Regions from separate parts of the Streptomyces sp. NPDC051822 genome, predicted to be linked through region 1. Evidence: riboswitches for the same ligand, from Rfam matches in the RefSeq annotation. Region 1 holds a riboswitch; the other holds the start of a gene.

Evidence for each region. A riboswitch is a leader RNA that binds a small molecule or an ion and turns the genes downstream of it on or off. The one in region 1 is predicted to bind cyclic di-AMP.
Region 2: it holds a riboswitch for cyclic di-AMP, as region 1 does, so the genes downstream of both, ACIA8N_RS17440 (M23 family metallopeptidase) here and ACIA8N_RS16825 (M23 family metallopeptidase) in region 1, are expected to answer to the same signal.

What each region holds. Positions count from the first base shown of each region.
Region 1 is NZ_JBITBZ010000004.1:444,854-452,573, forward strand. It holds gene ACIA8N_RS16810 (GNAT family N-acetyltransferase) at 1-638, opposite strand, end outside; gene ACIA8N_RS16815 (HPr family phosphocarrier protein) at 876-1,157, shown strand; gene ACIA8N_RS16820 (GntR family transcriptional regulator) at 1,303-1,986, opposite strand; gene ACIA8N_RS16825 (M23 family metallopeptidase) at 2,170-2,940, opposite strand; cyclic di-AMP (ydaO/yuaA leader) riboswitch at 2,953-3,118, opposite strand; gene ACIA8N_RS16830 (pitrilysin family protein) at 3,322-4,689, opposite strand; gene ACIA8N_RS16835 (pitrilysin family protein) at 4,716-6,071, opposite strand; gene ACIA8N_RS16840 (DNA topoisomerase IV subunit A) at 6,253-7,720, shown strand, end outside.
Region 2 is NZ_JBITBZ010000005.1:18,016-25,735, reverse strand. It holds gene ACIA8N_RS17450 (MFS transporter) at 1-874, shown strand, start outside; gene ACIA8N_RS17445 (PP2C family protein-serine/threonine phosphatase) at 1,056-2,270, shown strand; cyclic di-AMP (ydaO/yuaA leader) riboswitch at 2,472-2,618, shown strand; gene ACIA8N_RS17440 (M23 family metallopeptidase) at 2,630-3,769, shown strand; gene ACIA8N_RS17435 (aldo/keto reductase) at 3,820-4,770, shown strand; gene ACIA8N_RS17430 (PrsW family intramembrane metalloprotease) at 4,793-6,124, opposite strand; gene trmB (tRNA (guanosine(46)-N7)-methyltransferase TrmB) at 6,181-6,975, opposite strand; gene lhgO (L-2-hydroxyglutarate oxidase) at 7,120-7,720, opposite strand, start outside.

The DNA of each region.
Region 1 (7,720 bases):
GAGCGGTCGGTGGGTTCGAGGTCGAGGTGGAGCCGTACGGAGCCGTCCTCGAAGCTGCGCTTCTGGAGGTAGCCCGCGTCCGTGAAGACCTTGATCATCTTGTTGTTGGCGGGGAGGACCTCGGCGGCGAAGCGCCGGATGTCCCGTTCCCGGGCGACCGCCGCGATGTGTTCGAGCAGGGCGGACGCGACTCCGCGTCCCTGGTGGGCGTCCTGGACGAGGAAGGCGACCTCGGCCTCGTCGGCCGGGGCGGAGGCGGGCAGGCCGCGTTCGTCGATGCGGTCGTAGCGGACGGTGGCGATGAACTCGCCGCCCACGGTCGCCGCGAGTCCGACCCGGTCGACGAAGTCGTGGTGGGTGAAGCGGTGGACGTCCTTCGCCGAGAGCCGGGGGTAGGGGGCGAAGAAGCGGTAGTACTTCGACTCGTCGGAGACCTGCTCGTAGAAGCTGACGAGGCGGTCGGCGTCGTCGGCGGTGATGGGCCTGATGCGCGCGGTGCCGCCGTCGCGGAGCACCACGTCCGCTTCCCAGTGATCGGGGTAGTCGGGGTAGTCCGGGCGATCAGGGTCCCGTGGTCCCTGGCGGGCCGGTGATGCCGGTCGTTCCGCCGCTCCCGACTGCTCCGACGCGCTCTGCATGGGGCCAGCCTACGGCCGCGACACGACGGTGGCACCGGTCGCGTGACGGGTGTGCGCCGTGCAAGGTAGGGGCACCCCCGTGCGACGCGGGGGAACCACCGTGCACAGTGGGGAGCGCGCCGCCGTCGCCGGCGAGGACCGAACGGCGGTCCGATCCGGGCCGGAGGTCGGCGTGAGCACGGAGCTTCCCGTGAGAGACTGGTCTAGACAACCGCTTAAGACTTGAAGGGCAACACCATGGCTGAGCGCCGCGTCAACGTCGGCTGGGCCGAGGGCCTCCACGCCCGCCCCGCGTCCATCTTCGTCCGTGCCGCCACGGCTTCCGGCGTTCCGGTGACGATCGCCAAGTCCGACGGCACCCCGGTGAACGCCGCCTCCATGCTCGCGGTGCTCGGCCTGGGCGCGCAGGGCGGCGAGGAGATCGTCCTCGCTTCGGACGCCGAGGGTGCCGAGGCCGCTCTGGACCGTCTGGCGAAGCTGGTCGCCGAGGGTCTCGACGAGCTTCCCGAGACCGTCTGATCCGCGTCGACCTTCCCGCGACGACGAAAGACCGTGACCACCGGAATTCCGGTGGTCACGGTCTTTCGCATTTGCGCCGCCCGCTTTCCGGGCAGCACGGAACATGCCCCCGTTGAATTCCTATTCTTTGTATACGGTGCTCACGTTAATTCCGGGCACTCGCCGTGTTGACTACATGTTGCGAATCCCTCACACGACCGCGCTCCGGTCTTTTGAGGCGGTGCAGGGAGAGCGAGCGTTCCGCGTGCAGCGCGGTCAGCACGCGCGCCCGCTCGGCGTCCCCGCGCGCCACGGCGTCCACGATCGCGCCGTGCTCCGCCCACGCCTCCACCGGCTGGGAGGGCTGCTCGACCGCGTACATCCAGGCGATCTTGTGCCGTAGCTGGGTCAGCAGCGCCGTCAGCGCGGGGCTGCCGGAGGCCTGCGCGAGCGTCTCGTGGAACCAGCCGCCCAGCGAGCGCAGATCCTCGCCCTGACCTCGCCTGGCCCGCTCCTGCCCCAGCCTGACCAGGCCGCGCAGCACCTTGAGATGGGCCTCCGTACGCCGCTGGGCGGCGCGCGCCGCGCCGAGCGGTTCGAGCAGCGCCCGCATGTCGAGCAGGTCGGCCGCCTCCTGCTCGGTGGGCTCGGCGACATGCGCGCCGGCATGGCGGCGGGTGACGACGAAGCCCTCGGACTCCAGGGTGCGCAGGGCCTCGCGGATCGGCACACGGGAGACCCCGTAGCGGCGGGCGAGCTGGTCCTCCGTCAGTCGACTGCCCCGCTCGAAGACGCCGGAGACGATGTCGTCCCGGATCGCCGTGCATACCGAGTGCGCGGGAATACGCATGTCCGACCTCCGCCTTGGTCTGCGCGAGACAATTCTTACGGCGCCTGTTCTGCGCCCGATCTGCGACTCTATTGCAGCGCGCCGGAATTTCCGATGCCTCAGCGGAATATGGATGTCTTTTGACCGACGAAAAGCCCCGGCTCAGGACGAGCCGGGGCTTTTGCGAAGCGCGGGGTGCGGCGGTCAGACGTTGACGCCGCGGGCGCGGAGGTAGGCGACCGGGTTGATGTCGGAGCCGTACTCGGCCGTCGTCCGGGCCTCGAAGTGGAGGTGCGGGCCGGTCGAGTTGCCGGTCGAGCCGGAGATGCCTATCCGCTCGCCGGGCTCGACGGTCTGGCCGACGTGGACTCCGATGGAGGAGAGGTGCCCGTACTGGGTGTACGTGCCGTCGTTCATCCGGATGACGATGTTGTTGCCGTACGCGCCACCCCAGCCGGCCTCGACGACGGTGCCGGAGCCGACGGAGACGACGCTGCTGCCGTAGGCCGCGTGGAAGTCGACGCCCGAGTGGCTGCCGGAGGACCAGAGCGAGCCACCGGTCTTGTAGCCGGTGGACACGTACGAGCCGTCGACGGGGAGCTGGAAGGAGTTCAGGCGGCGGCGCTCGGCCTCACGGGCGGCGCGCTGCTCGGCCTCGCGGATCTCCTTGGCGCGGGCCTCGGCCTTGCGCTTCGCCTCGGCCTGGGCCTTCGCCTTGGCGGCGGCCTCGAAGGCCTCCTGCTCCTGCGCGGCGGCCTGGGCGTTGAGCCGGTCCGCGAGCGAGTCCTCGGTGATCACCTTGGTGAGGCCGGTGTCCTCGACGGAGCGGTTGTCCGTCTCGGCGGCGAGCGCCGGGGAGGCGAGGGTGCCGATGACGCCGGTGGTGGCGAGGGTCGCTGCGCCGGCGATGCCTACGCTGCGGCGCGCCATACGGCTCGGACCACGATGCTTCCCGGTGGCACGGGTGAACGCCATGTAGTGGCTGATCCTTTCCTTCCCTCTCGCCTACCGGGTTAGCTGACGGGTTCGGAGCAGGAAGGTCTCCTACGAGCCCCTCCGTACGAGACGAAGGCGCCCGATTCACCCCAGGGACTACGCGTGGGTCCCCGGCTCCCCAGGCTCGCGCCTGACGGGGACTCGGCGATGACTGTCCGGATGCCGCGGGTGCGGCAGGTGCAACTGCCGGACAGACGCACCGACGCTATGCGGATCGTCTTTCAATCACCAACCGGACTCGGCAGTTTGTAAGACATGCCACAGGTCATAGGGCCACCCAAGCCCTCAATACGGACAAAGGGGAGGGCTCCGACGAAACAGGTCGTCGGAGCCCTCCCCCTGCCGGATCGGCAGCCGGAATCAGCCGGTCACAACGGTGACTTCACCGATGCCGAGCGCGCGCACCGGGTCCGCGATCTGCGCCGCGTCGCCCACCAGGACGGTGACGAGCCGGTCCACCGGGAAGGCGTTGACCACGGCCGCGGTGGCCTCGACCGTGCCGGTCTCGGCCAGACGCGCGTACAACTGGGCCTGGAAGTCGTCCGGAAGGTGCTGCTCGACCTGGTCGGCGAGCGTCCCGGCGACGGAGGCGGCCGTCTCGTACTTGAGCGGCGCGACCCCCACCAGGTTCTGCACGGCGGTCTCGCGCTCGGCGTCCGTCAGACCCTCGGCGGCCAGGGTGCGCAGCACCTTCCACAGGTCGTCAAGAGCCGGGCCCGTGTTGGGGGTGTCGATGGAACCGCTGATGGCGAGCATCGCGGCGCCGTTCCCCTGGGCGTCGGAGCGGAGCACCTGCCCGAAGGCCCGCACCCCGTAGGTGTAGCCCTTCTCCTCGCGCAGGACCCGGTCGAGACGCGAGGTCAGGGTGCCACCGAGGCAGTACGTGCCGAGGACCTGGGCCGGCCAGACACGGTCGTGCCGGTCGGCGCCGATCCGGCCGATCAGCAACTGGGTCTGAACGGCGCCCGGCCGGTCCACGATGACGACCCGTCCGGTGTCGTCGGCCGTGATCGACGGCATCGGGAGCGGCTCGGCCGGCTCGCCCGTCCAGGCGCCCAGGGTCTCGGCGAGGACCTTGTCGAGGTCGACGCCGGTCAGGTCGCCGACGACCACGGCGGTCGCCGTGGCGGGCCGGACGTACGCCTCGTAGAAGGCGCGGACGGCGGCGGCGTCGATCGCGGAGACGGTCGCCTCGGTGCCCTGGCGCGGCCGGGACATCCGCGCCTCGGCCGGGAAAAGCTCCTTGGAGAGCTGCTTGGCCGCGCGGCGGGCCGGGTTGGCCGTCTCGTGCGGGATCTCGTCGAGCCGGTTGCGCACCAGACGCTCGATCTCCGTCTCGAGGAACGCCGGGGCGATCAGGGCCTCGGACAGCAGCCCGAGCGCCTTGGGCAGCCGGGAGACCGGAACCTCCAGGGAGACCCGTACGCCCGGGTGGTCGGCGTGCGCGTCGAGCGTGGCACCGCAGCGCTCGAGCTCGGCCGCGAACTCCTCGGCACTGCGCTGGTCCGTGCCCTCGGAGAGCGCGCGGGCCATGATGGTGGCGACGCCGTCGAGACCGGCGGGCTCGGCGTCCAGCGGGGCCGGCAGGAAGATCTCCACGGCCACGACCTGCTGGCCGGGGCGGTGGCTGGTCAGCAGCGTCAGGCCGTTGTCCAGCTTCCCGCGGTCGGGGGCCGGGAAGGCCCAGGGCCTGGCGGCGCCCGGCTCCGGCTGCGGGTGGAAGTCCATGCTCGTCAAAGACACGGCGGCGTCGGTCACTGGTCCGCTCCCTCTTCGTCATCGCCCTCGGCGTTGTCGCTCTGCTCGGTCGCCAGGGGCTCGTAGACGAGCACCGCACGGTTGTCGGGCCGCAGTCTGGCCGCGGCGGCCGCCCGCACCTCGTCGGCGGTGATGTCGAGCACACGGTCGACGGCCGACAGGGCGAGCTGCGGGTCGCCGAACAGCACGGCGAACCGGCACAGTTCGTCGGCGCGGCCCGCGACGGTGCCGAGGCGGTCGAGCCACTCGCGCTCCAGCTGGGCCTGCGCGCGCTCCATCTCCTCCGGCGTGGGGCCGTCGGCCGCGAACCGGGCGAGCTCCTCGTCGACGGCCGCCTCGATCTGCGGGACCTCGACACCGCCGGAGGTCTTGACGTCCAGCCAGCCGAGCGAGGGCGCTCCGGCGAGCCGCAGCAGCCCGAAGCCGGCGGCGACGGCCGTGCGGTCGCGGCGGACCAGACGGTTGTGCAGACGGGAGGACTCACCGCCGCCGAGGACCGTCAGGGCCAGGTCGGCGGCGTCGCACTCGCGCGTGCCGTCGTGCGGCAGCCGGTAGGCGGCCATCAGCGCACGGGCCGGGACCTCCTCCTCGACGACCTCGCGCAGCTGCTCGCCGATGACCTCGGGAAGGTCGCCGGGGCGCGGCTCGGGCTTGCCGTCGTGGCCGGGGATGGAGCCGAAGTACTTCTCGACCCAGGCGAGGGTCTGCTCCGGATCGATGTCGCCGACGACCGACAGCACCGCGTTGTTCGGGGCGTAGTACGTGCGGAAGAAGTTCCGCGCGTCCTCCAGGGTGGCCGCGTCCAGGTCGGCCATGGAGCCGATCGGCGTGTGGTGGTACGGGTGGCCCTCCGGGTACGCGAGGGCGGTCAGCTTCTCGAAGGCCGTGCCGTACGGCACGTTGTCGTAGCGCTGGCGGCGCTCGTTCTTGACGACGTCCCGCTGGTTCTCCATGGACTCGTCGTCCAGGGCGGCCAGCAGCGAGCCCATGCGGTCGGCCTCCAGCCAGAGCGCGAGCTCCAGCTGGTGCGTGGGCATGGTCTCGAAGTAGTTGGTGCGCTCGAAGCTCGTCGTGCCGTTGAGCGAGCCGCCCGCACCCTGCACCAGCTCGAAGTGCCCGTTCCCGTGGACCTGCTTCGAGCCCTGGAACATCAGGTGCTCGAAGAGGTGCGCGAGCCCCGTGCGGCCGGGAACCTCGTGGCGCGAGCCGACGTCGTACCAGAGGCAGACCGCGGCGACCGGGGTCAGGTGGTCCTCCGAGAGCACCACACGCAGGCCGTTCGCCAGCCGGTGCTCGGTCGCTGTGAGGCCGCCGGAGCCGGCCTCGGCCGTGGCCGTGTGACCCATGGGCATGTACGTCCCTTCGATCGCGATGTGAAAAAGTCCTGCCACTGTATGCAAGCGCGCCGACACCTCGCGAAGTTCCCGCCCCTTCCGGATGTCCCTCTTCCGGGTCGCGGTCGGCGTTGTCGGTGGCACGGTCCACAATGGTCCGCGTCAGATCAACCTTGTTGGTGAAGGAGCCGCAGCCGCGATGGCCCGCCGCAGCACGAAGACACCGCCGCCGGACGACGCGTTCGAGGAGCGAATCCTCGACATCGACGTCGTCGACGAGATGCAGGGCTCCTTCCTCGAGTACGCGTACTCGGTGATCTACTCGCGTGCCCTCCCCGACGCCCGGGACGGCATGAAGCCCGTCCAGCGCCGCATCGTCTACCAGATGGGCGAGATGGGGCTCCGGCCCGACCGCGGCTTCGTCAAGTGCGCCCGTGTCGTCGGCGAGGTGATGGGCAAGCTCCACCCGCACGGCGACGCGTCCATCTACGACGCCATGGTCCGCATGGCACAGCCCTTCTCCATGCGGCTCCCCCTCGTCGACGGCCACGGGAACTTCGGATCCCTCGGCAACGACGACCCGCCCGCCGCCATGCGGTACACCGAGTCGCGGATGGCCCCGGCCGCGCTGCTCATGACCGAGTCCATCGACGAGGACACGGTCGACTTCACGCCGAACTACGACGGCCAGGAGCGGGAGCCGGTGGCACTGCCCGCCGCCTACCCGAACCTGCTGGTCAACGGCGCGTCCGGCATCGCGGTCGGCATGGCCACCAACATGCCCCCGCACAACCTCGGCGAGGTCATCGCCGCCGCCCGCCACCTGATCCGCCACCCGGGCGCCGACCTCGAGACGCTGATGCGTTTCGTGCCGGGACCCGACCTGCCGACCGGTGGCCGGATCGTCGGCCTCTCCGGCATCAAGGACGCGTACGAATCGGGCCGCGGCTCGTTCAAGATCCGCGCCACGACGAGCGTCGAGACCGTCACGGCCCGCCGCAAGGGCATCGTCGTGACCGAGCTGCCCTTCACGGTCGGCCCCGAGAAGGTCATCTCCAAGATCAAGGACCTGGTCGGCTCCAAGAAGCTCCAGGGCATCGCGGACGTCAAGGACCTCACCGACCGCAACCACGGGCTGCGCCTGGTCATCGAGATCAAGAACGGCTTCGTGCCGGAGGCGGTCCTGGAGCAGCTCTACAAGCTGACGCCGATGGAGGAGTCCTTCGGCATCAACAACGTCGCCCTGGTCGACGGCCAGCCGCTCACCCTCGGCCTCAAGGAGCTCCTGGAGGTCTACCTCGACCACCGCTTCGAGGTGGTCCGGCGCCGCTCCGAGTTCCGCAGGACCAAGAAGCGCGACCGCCTCCACCTGGTGCTCGGCCTGCTCATCGCGCTGCTCGACATCGACGAGGTCATCCGCCTCATCCGGGAGAGCGACAACTCCGCACAGGCCAAGGAGCGCCTGATGGAGCGCTTCTCGCTGAGCGAGATCCAGACGCAGTACATCCTGGACACCCCGCTGCGCCGCCTCACCCGGTTCGACCGCATGGAACTGGAGAGCGAGCGCGACCGCCTCAACGGCGAGATCGACGAGCTGACCGGGATCCTGGACTCCGACGCGGAGCTGCGCAAGCTGGTCTCCGCGGAGCTGGCCGCGGTCGCCAAGA
Region 2 (7,720 bases), on a different contig from region 1:
CTCGCTCGCGACCGGTCTCGCGGGGGCGCTGTTCAACCCCGCCGTGCGGGCCTGCCTCGCCGCGGAGGCCGGAGAGGAGAGGAGGGTCGAGGCCTTCGCGCTGTTCAACGTGTACTACCAGGCGGGCATCCTCCTCGGGCCGCTCCTCGGGGTGGCCCTGACAGGGGTGTCGTTCCGGCTGACGTGCCTGGTGGCGGCGGTGCTGTTCGCCGTCCTCACCCTCGTACAGCTCCGGTACATGCCCGTACGGGGAGGGGGGACGGCGCCGACGGGGGATGAGCGTGGCCAGTTCCGTACGGTGCTCGCGCACCGCACCTTCTGGCTGTTCTCGCTCGCGATGACCGGCTCGTACGTCCTGTCCTTCCAGGTCTATCTGGCGCTGCCGCTCGCGGCGGGCGGCACAGGGCTCACGACCGCCCTGTTCGTCGTCTCGGCCCTCGTCGCGCTCGTCGGGCAGCTGCGGATCACGGCCTGGTGCAGGCGCCGGCTGAGCCGGGAACGGTGTCTGGTCCTCGGGCTCGGTCTGATGGGCGGGGCCTTCCTGCTCCCGGCGGCCCTGGGCAGGGGCCCGGTGGGGCTGCTGCTGTGCGCGGCGGTGCTGGCCGTCGGGAACGCGGTGCTCTACCCGTACGAGATGGACACCGTCGTGGCCCTGTCCCGGGGGCGCTGGGTGGCCACCCACTACGGGCTCTACAACACGGTGTGCGGGATCGGGATCACCCTCGGGAACCTGGGGACGGGCGTGCTGCTCGACGTAGCCGGCTGGTCGGCGGTGCCATGGCTGGTGCTGTGCGCGGTCGGTCTGGGGTGCGCAGCCGCGATGGCCCTCCTGGCGCGGGGCGGGCGCCTCGCGGAGGGGGCGACGAAGGACTGAGCCCTCCGCTGCGAGGGGCTGAGCCCTCCGGGGCGGAGGACTCAGCCCTCACCTTCAGGGGGCCGCCGCCCGGTCCGTACGCCAGTCGGCCCCGTGGGAGTCGCCGCCCCCCGCGGCGGCGGCCACCCTTGAAGGGCGCGGTGCGGACCGCGGCCGGTACGGACCGGGCAGGAGAGCACAGGTGGGGCACCCCCTAGGAACGGTCGGCGGTGGGCGGCGGCGGGACGGCGAGGGCCGCCGGTCGTACGGGCGGGCCCGGCGGTTCATCCGCGCCCTGCCGCCCCTGGTGATCGCCGGCGGGGTCGTGTTCGACCTGTCTACCCCGCCCGCGTACACCGCGGCTCCGCTCTTCTCCGCGGCCCCGCTGATCGCCGCGCCGTTCTTCTCCACGCTCACGACGCTCCTCACCGGGATCGCCGCCGTCCTCGCCTCCGTCGGGCTGCATCTCTACAACGGCACCGCCGCCGAGATCCCGACCCTCACCGAGACCCTGACCGTCCTCACCGTGTCCGCGCTCGCCCTCCTCATCAGCCGGGTCGTGCGCCGCAGCGGCGAGCGGCTCGCCTCGGCGCGGGTCATCGCGGAGACCGCGCAGAAGGCCGTGCTCCCGACGCCCGCCGAGCGGATCGGCGGGCTGCAGTGCGCGGCTCGTTACGAGGCGGCGCAAGCGGACGCGTTCATCGGCGGCGACCTGTTCGCCGTCCAGGACACCCCCTACGGGGTGCGGCTCGTGGTCGGCGACGTCCGGGGCAAGGGCATGGAGGCGGTCGAGGCCGTCGCCGTCGTCATCGGCGCCTTCCGCGAGGCGGCCGAGCAGGAGCGGAGCCTGGAGGGTGTGGCGCAGCGCCTCGAACGGGCGCTTGCCCGCGAGGGCACCCGGCGCGACGGGCTCGACGCCTTCGAGGGGTTCACCACCGCCGTCCTTGCCGAGATCCCGCGCGGCGACGGGAACGGCACCTTCGACGGTTTCGTAAGGGTCGTCAACCGCGGGCACCCGCCCCCGCTGATGCTGTACGCCGACGGGCGCCTGGACACGCTCGAACCGACCGAGTCGGCGCTGCCCCTCGGCATGGGCGATCTGGCGACGTGGCCGGACCGGGCCGAGGGGCGGCCGTACCCGCCGGGCGCGACGCTGCTCTTCTACACCGACGGCCTCTCGGAGGCGCGGAACGCGGCGGGTGTCTTCTACGACCCGGGGGAGCGCCTCGCCGGCCGGATCTTCCCGGGGCCCGAGGAACTGCTCGACGCGCTCGTGGACGACGTACGGCTGCACACGGGCGGCGGGTCCACGGACGACATGGCGCTCCTCGCGCTGAGCCGCCCCGCGGCGGGGCAGCCGGAGCGGCGCCGGACGATGCCGGTGGTGCCGCCGAACGGATCCCGTCACGGGCCGTAGTCGACAGGTGTCCCTGCGATAACAATTGACTCAACGTCAGGTCGCGGCGGTTTGCGTGGCCGTTGTTGAAGGGGGGTCAACTCGGGCTATTCTCCCCCAATTCAATGAATGATCAAGAGGAACGGCTTGGAATAGGGACCCCCTGTCTATTAACGTTCGATAACGCAGTGCGGTCGTCCCAGCCGTCGCAAGAGGCGGCACCGTGCGCACGCGCCGAATCCTGAAAAGGAACCGGGGAACCACTACTTGGGGTGAATCGGGCCCGTCGCACCTGTGCGAACGTGCCCGTAGGAGACCTTCCTGCTCCGAACCCGTCAGCTAACCCGGTAGGCGAGAAGGAAGGAAAGGAGCGCGCCCTAGTGGCGTCCAACACTCCCGTACCCGAAGCCCCCTTCGATGCCTTCGGTGGTGGTGCGGGTCCCGCCGCCGCCCCGGACACCGAGTGGAACCCCAGCGAGGAGTCCCTCCGCGCCCAGAGCCGCTCCGGCGGCCGGCACCGGGTCGTCAAGCAGCGCTCCAACTTCGCACGCTCCTCCACCGTCCTCGGCGTCGGCGTCATCGCGGCCGTCGGCGCGGGCGGCCTCGCCACCGCGCAGGACAAGCCGCCGGTCGCCATATCGCTCCCGGACCTCCCGGACCTCGGCCTGCCGGACGCCCACGACCTCCCCGGCGTCGGCGACCTCCTTCCCGACTCGGACGCGGAGATGGAGACCGCGAGCGCGGCGGGCTCCAACCCGAACCCGCTCACCGCCGCCACGTACACCACGCCCGACACCGAGCAGGGCGCCACGGCAGGGCAGGCCGAGGCCACCGCCCTCACCGCCGGCACCGCCGACGCGGGCGAGGCCCTGCGCGCCCGCATCCTCCAGCAGGCCGAGCAGCAGCAGGCCTCCGCCGACGCCGCCGACATGGCCGCGGCGGAGAAGGCGGCTGCCGAGAAGGCCGCCGCGGAGGCCGCGGCCAAGGCCGACGCCGCGGAGAAGGCGGCCGCGGAGGCCGAGGCGGAGGCCAAGGCCAAGGCCGAAGCGGAGGCCAAGGCGAAGGCGGAGGCGGAAGCCCGGGCGAAGACCGAGGCCGAGCGCCTCGCCCAGCTCGCCGCGAGCTACTCGATGCCGCTCTCCTCGTACTCCCTCACCGCCACCTACATGCAGTCCGGCTCGATGTGGTCCTCCGGCTACCACACGGGCCTCGACTTCGCCGCCCCCACCGGCACCCCGCTCAAGGCGGTCCACGGCGCCACCGTGAAGTCGGCCGGCTGGTCCGGCTCCTACGGCTACCGGATCGTCCTGGAGCTGGAGGACGGCACCGAGGTCTGGTACTGCCACCTGTCGTCCATGACGGTCGGCGTCGGCCAGACCGTGGGCACCGGCGAGACGATCGGCCGCGTCGGCGCCACCGGCAACGTCTCCGGCGCCCACCTCCACATGGAGGTCCACACGCCCGGCGGCGACGGCATCGACCCGGCGTCCTGGCTCCGCTCCAAGGGCCTCACGGTCTGACCGGTTCACGTCGCGGAATAGCTCCGGCGGCGGAGAGAGTTGACCGACTCATGACCTCTCTCCGCCCGCTGGGCAGCTCGGACCTCCACGTCTTCCCCCTCGCCCTGGGCGGCAACGTCTTCGGGTGGACCGCCGACGAGGCGCAGTCCTTCGCCGTCCTCGACGCCTACGCCGCCGCCGGCGGCAACTTCGTCGACTCCGCCGACGTCTACTCCGCCTGGGCCGAAGGCAACGAGGGCGGCGAGTCCGAGACCGTCATCGGCCGCTGGCTCGCCTCCCGCGGCAACCGCGCCGACATCGTCGTCGCCACCAAGGTCGGCGCCCACCCCCGCTTCAAAGGGCTCTCCGCCACGACCATCAAGGCCGGCGCGGAGGAGTCGCTGCGCCGCCTCGGCACGGACCACATCGACCTCTACTACACGCACTTCGACGACGAGTCGGTCCCCGTCGAGGAGATCGTCACCGCTCTCGACCAGCTCGTGAAGGACGGCAAGGTGCGGGCGGTCGCCGCCTCCAACATCTCCCCCGAGCGGCTCCGCGCCTCCCTCGACTTCGCCGAGACCGAGGGCCTGGCCCGGTACGTGGCCCTCCAGCCGCACTACAACCTGGTCTCCCGCGAGACCTATGAGGGCCCCCTCCAGGAGACCGTCGATCAGTCCGGGCTCTCCGCCGTCCCGTACTACGGGCTCGCGTCCGGCTTCCTCACCGGCAAGTACCGCCCCGGCACCGCCGTCGACAGCGCCCGGGCCGCCGGAGCCGGCAAGCACCTGGACAGCGAGCGGGGCCGGGCCGTGCTCTCCGCCCTCGACGCGGTCGCCGAGGCGCACGAGGCGGAACCCGCCTCCGTCGCCCTCGCCTGGCTCGCGTCCCGCCCGACCGTCGTCGCGCCGATCGCCTCGGCGCGTACGGTCGAGCAGCTCCCCGCCCTGATCGCGTCCGCCCGCCTCACCCTGACGGAGACCGAGCTGACCCTCCTGACGGAGGCGTCGAACACGCCTTAGGACCTGTCTCTCGGATCAGGCCCTAACTCCGGTACGGGTTGTAGCCGCCGTAGTCCAGGTACTGCGGCGGCGCCCACACCCGGCCCGTCGCCCTGGCCGCGTACGTGAGCGAGGGCGAGGCCACCTCACGGCGCTGCCACAGATGGTGCAGCAGCTCCCGCTCCCGGGCCGGGAAGTCGGGTCCCGCCGTGCCGCGCCTGGCCCGGTCCCGCAGGAAGGCCAGCGTCGTCGCGAACGACTCGTACTCGCCGACCGTCCGCGCGGCCGCCGGGCCGTACGTCCTGGCGGCGAACGAACGGGCCATCTCACGGGCCCGCATCGAGGACAGCGCCAGCGGCTCGGCGGGGGAGAGCCAGCCGGCCTCCGCGTACGCCGGGAGCTCCCCGGATATCGTGCGCAGCTCCCGCTGCCGGCTCCACACCGCGAGCCAGGTCAGCAGGCCGAAGGCCGGGACCATGAGCGCCCCGTACACCGCGTAGAAGGCCCACGGGCCACCGAAGGTGGCGGAGCCGTTCCACGCGGCGTGCAGGCCCATGGAGAGCAGCAGCCCCGCGAGCGGCAGGAGCACCTTCCGGACCCGCTTCCCGCGCGGGGCGAGCGCGGCGAGGCCGAAGCCGATGCCGGTGAGCACGGTGAAGAGCGGGTGCGCGAACGGCGACATCACGACCCGTACGAAGAAGGTCCCGGCCGTCACCATGCCGATGCCGGAGGAGCCGAACTCCTGGTCCTCGCCGAAGGCGTTGCCGAGATAGAGGATGTTCTCGGTGAAGGCGAAGCCGGTCGCCGTGAAGCCGGCGAAGACGACCCCGTCGACGAGACCGCCGAAGTGGCGGCGGCGGAAGAGGAAGAGCAGCAGGATCGCGACGGCCTTCGCGCTCTCCTCCACCACCGGCGCGACGACCGTGGCACCGAGGTTGTCGGCCGAGTGCGGGTCGGCGGTCGCCGTCGCGATCCAGCGGATCGCGAAGGTGTTCGCCAGGATCGCGACGAGGGCGGCGGCGAAGGCGCCCCAGGCGAAGGCGAACAGCAGGTTCTTCCAGGGGCCCGGCTCGACCCGGTCGAGCCAGCGGAACGCCGCCATCAGCAGCGGTACGGGAAGTACGGCGAGGCCAAGACCCACCAGGAAGCCCTCGGTGCCGGTCTGCTCGCGGACCAGGCCCAGGATGACGAGGGCGCAGATCGCGAGCACGGTGACGAGGGCGACGGCCCGGACCACCCGGCTGCGCCAGAAGGCCCGCCGTGGCCGGTAGCGCCACTGGGACCGGTCGGCGGCGGCGCCGAAGGCCGGCTCCTCGGCGTCCCTGAGCGGGACGGGAGCGGCTTCCGGCTGGTCGGCGGGGACGGATTTCGACACGTGAGCGACCCTAACGACCCCCACCGACACCGGGCGACGGAGTTACCCGATCTCGGTCACTTCCGACGGAAGAGGAGGTCGTGCACGACATGGCCCTTGTCCAGGCCCTGCCCCTCGAAGCGGGTGAGGGGCCGGAAGGACGGGCGGGGCGTGTAACCGCCGTCGGCCTGGGTGTTCTCGAAGTCCGGATGGGCGGAGAGCACCTCCAGCATCTGTTCGGCGTACTCCTCCCAGTCCGTGGCGCAGTGCAGCACGGCCCCGGGCTTCATCCGGGTCGCGAGGAGAGTGAGGAACTCGGCCTGGATGAGCCGCCGCTTGTGGTGGCGGGCCTTGGGCCACGGGTCGGGGAAGTAGACCCGGCAGCCGTCGAGGGCGTCGGGGGCGAGCATCTCGCGGAGCAGGATGATCGCGTCGCCGTTGGCGACCCGGACGTTGGTCAGGCCGTTCCGGTCGGCGAGACCGAGCAGATTCCCCTGGCCGGGCGTGTGGACGTCCACGGCGAGGATGCCGGTGCCGGGGTCGGCGGCGGCCATCTGCGCGGTCGCCTCGCCCATGCCGAAGCCGATCTCCAGGACGACCGGGAGACCGTCGAACATCTTGCCGAGGTCGAGGACGCTCTTGCCGTCGATGTCGAGGCCCCAGTCGGGCCACCGCTTCAGCATCGCCTCGGCCTGACCGGTGGTGACGCGGCTGCGGCGCGGCTGGAAGCTGCGGATCCGGCGCTCGTGGTGGGACCCGGCGGGATCGGGCAGGGGCCCTTCACCGGGGGCGAACCTCCGACTGCCCCGCTGCGCGACGGGCTGGGCGGGGTCGGCGGCGGGGTGCGGGGTGTTCTCAGGCTGCTCAGACACAATGCCCCCGATTCTACGGTGGGCCCGGGCGGGGGCGCGCGGTCCGAGGTCCGACCGGCGGGGGCACGGGGTACGGCCGGCGGGGCGCGGCGTACGGGCCGGGGTAATCGGCCTGCGAGGGCACGGCGTGCGGGTTGGGGCGCGCTACAGCAGGGCCAGTGCCCGCCCCGCCACCTCCCGGCCGATCGGCAGGGACGCCGTCGCCGCGGGCGAGGGCGCGTTCAGGACGTGGACCGTCCGCGCCCCCTCACGGATGAGGAAGTCGTCGACGAGCGTCCCGTCCCGCAGCACCGCCTGGGCCCTGACTCCGGCCGCCGCCGGGCGCAGGTCGGACTCCTCCACCACCGGAAGCAGCCGCCGCACCGCCTCCGTGAAGGCCCGCTTCGACAGCGACCGGTGCAGCTCTCCCGCCCCGTACCGCCAGTGCGCGCGGGCGATGGCCCAGGAGCCGGGCCACGCCAGCGTGCCGGCCAGCTCGCGCGGCCGGACGACGGACCAGCCGTATCCCTCGCGGGCGAGCGCGGGGACCGCGTTCGGCCCGATGTGGACTCCGCCGTCGATGCCCCGCGTCAGATGCACCCCGAGGAACGGGAACGCCGGGTCCGGCACCGGATAGACCAGGCCCCGCACGAGCGAGGGGTCCGCCAGCTCGTAGTACTCGCCCCGGAAGGGGACGATCCGCATGCCCGGGTCGTCGCCCGCGAGCCGTGCGATCCGGTCGCAGTGCAGTCCCGCGCAGTTCACC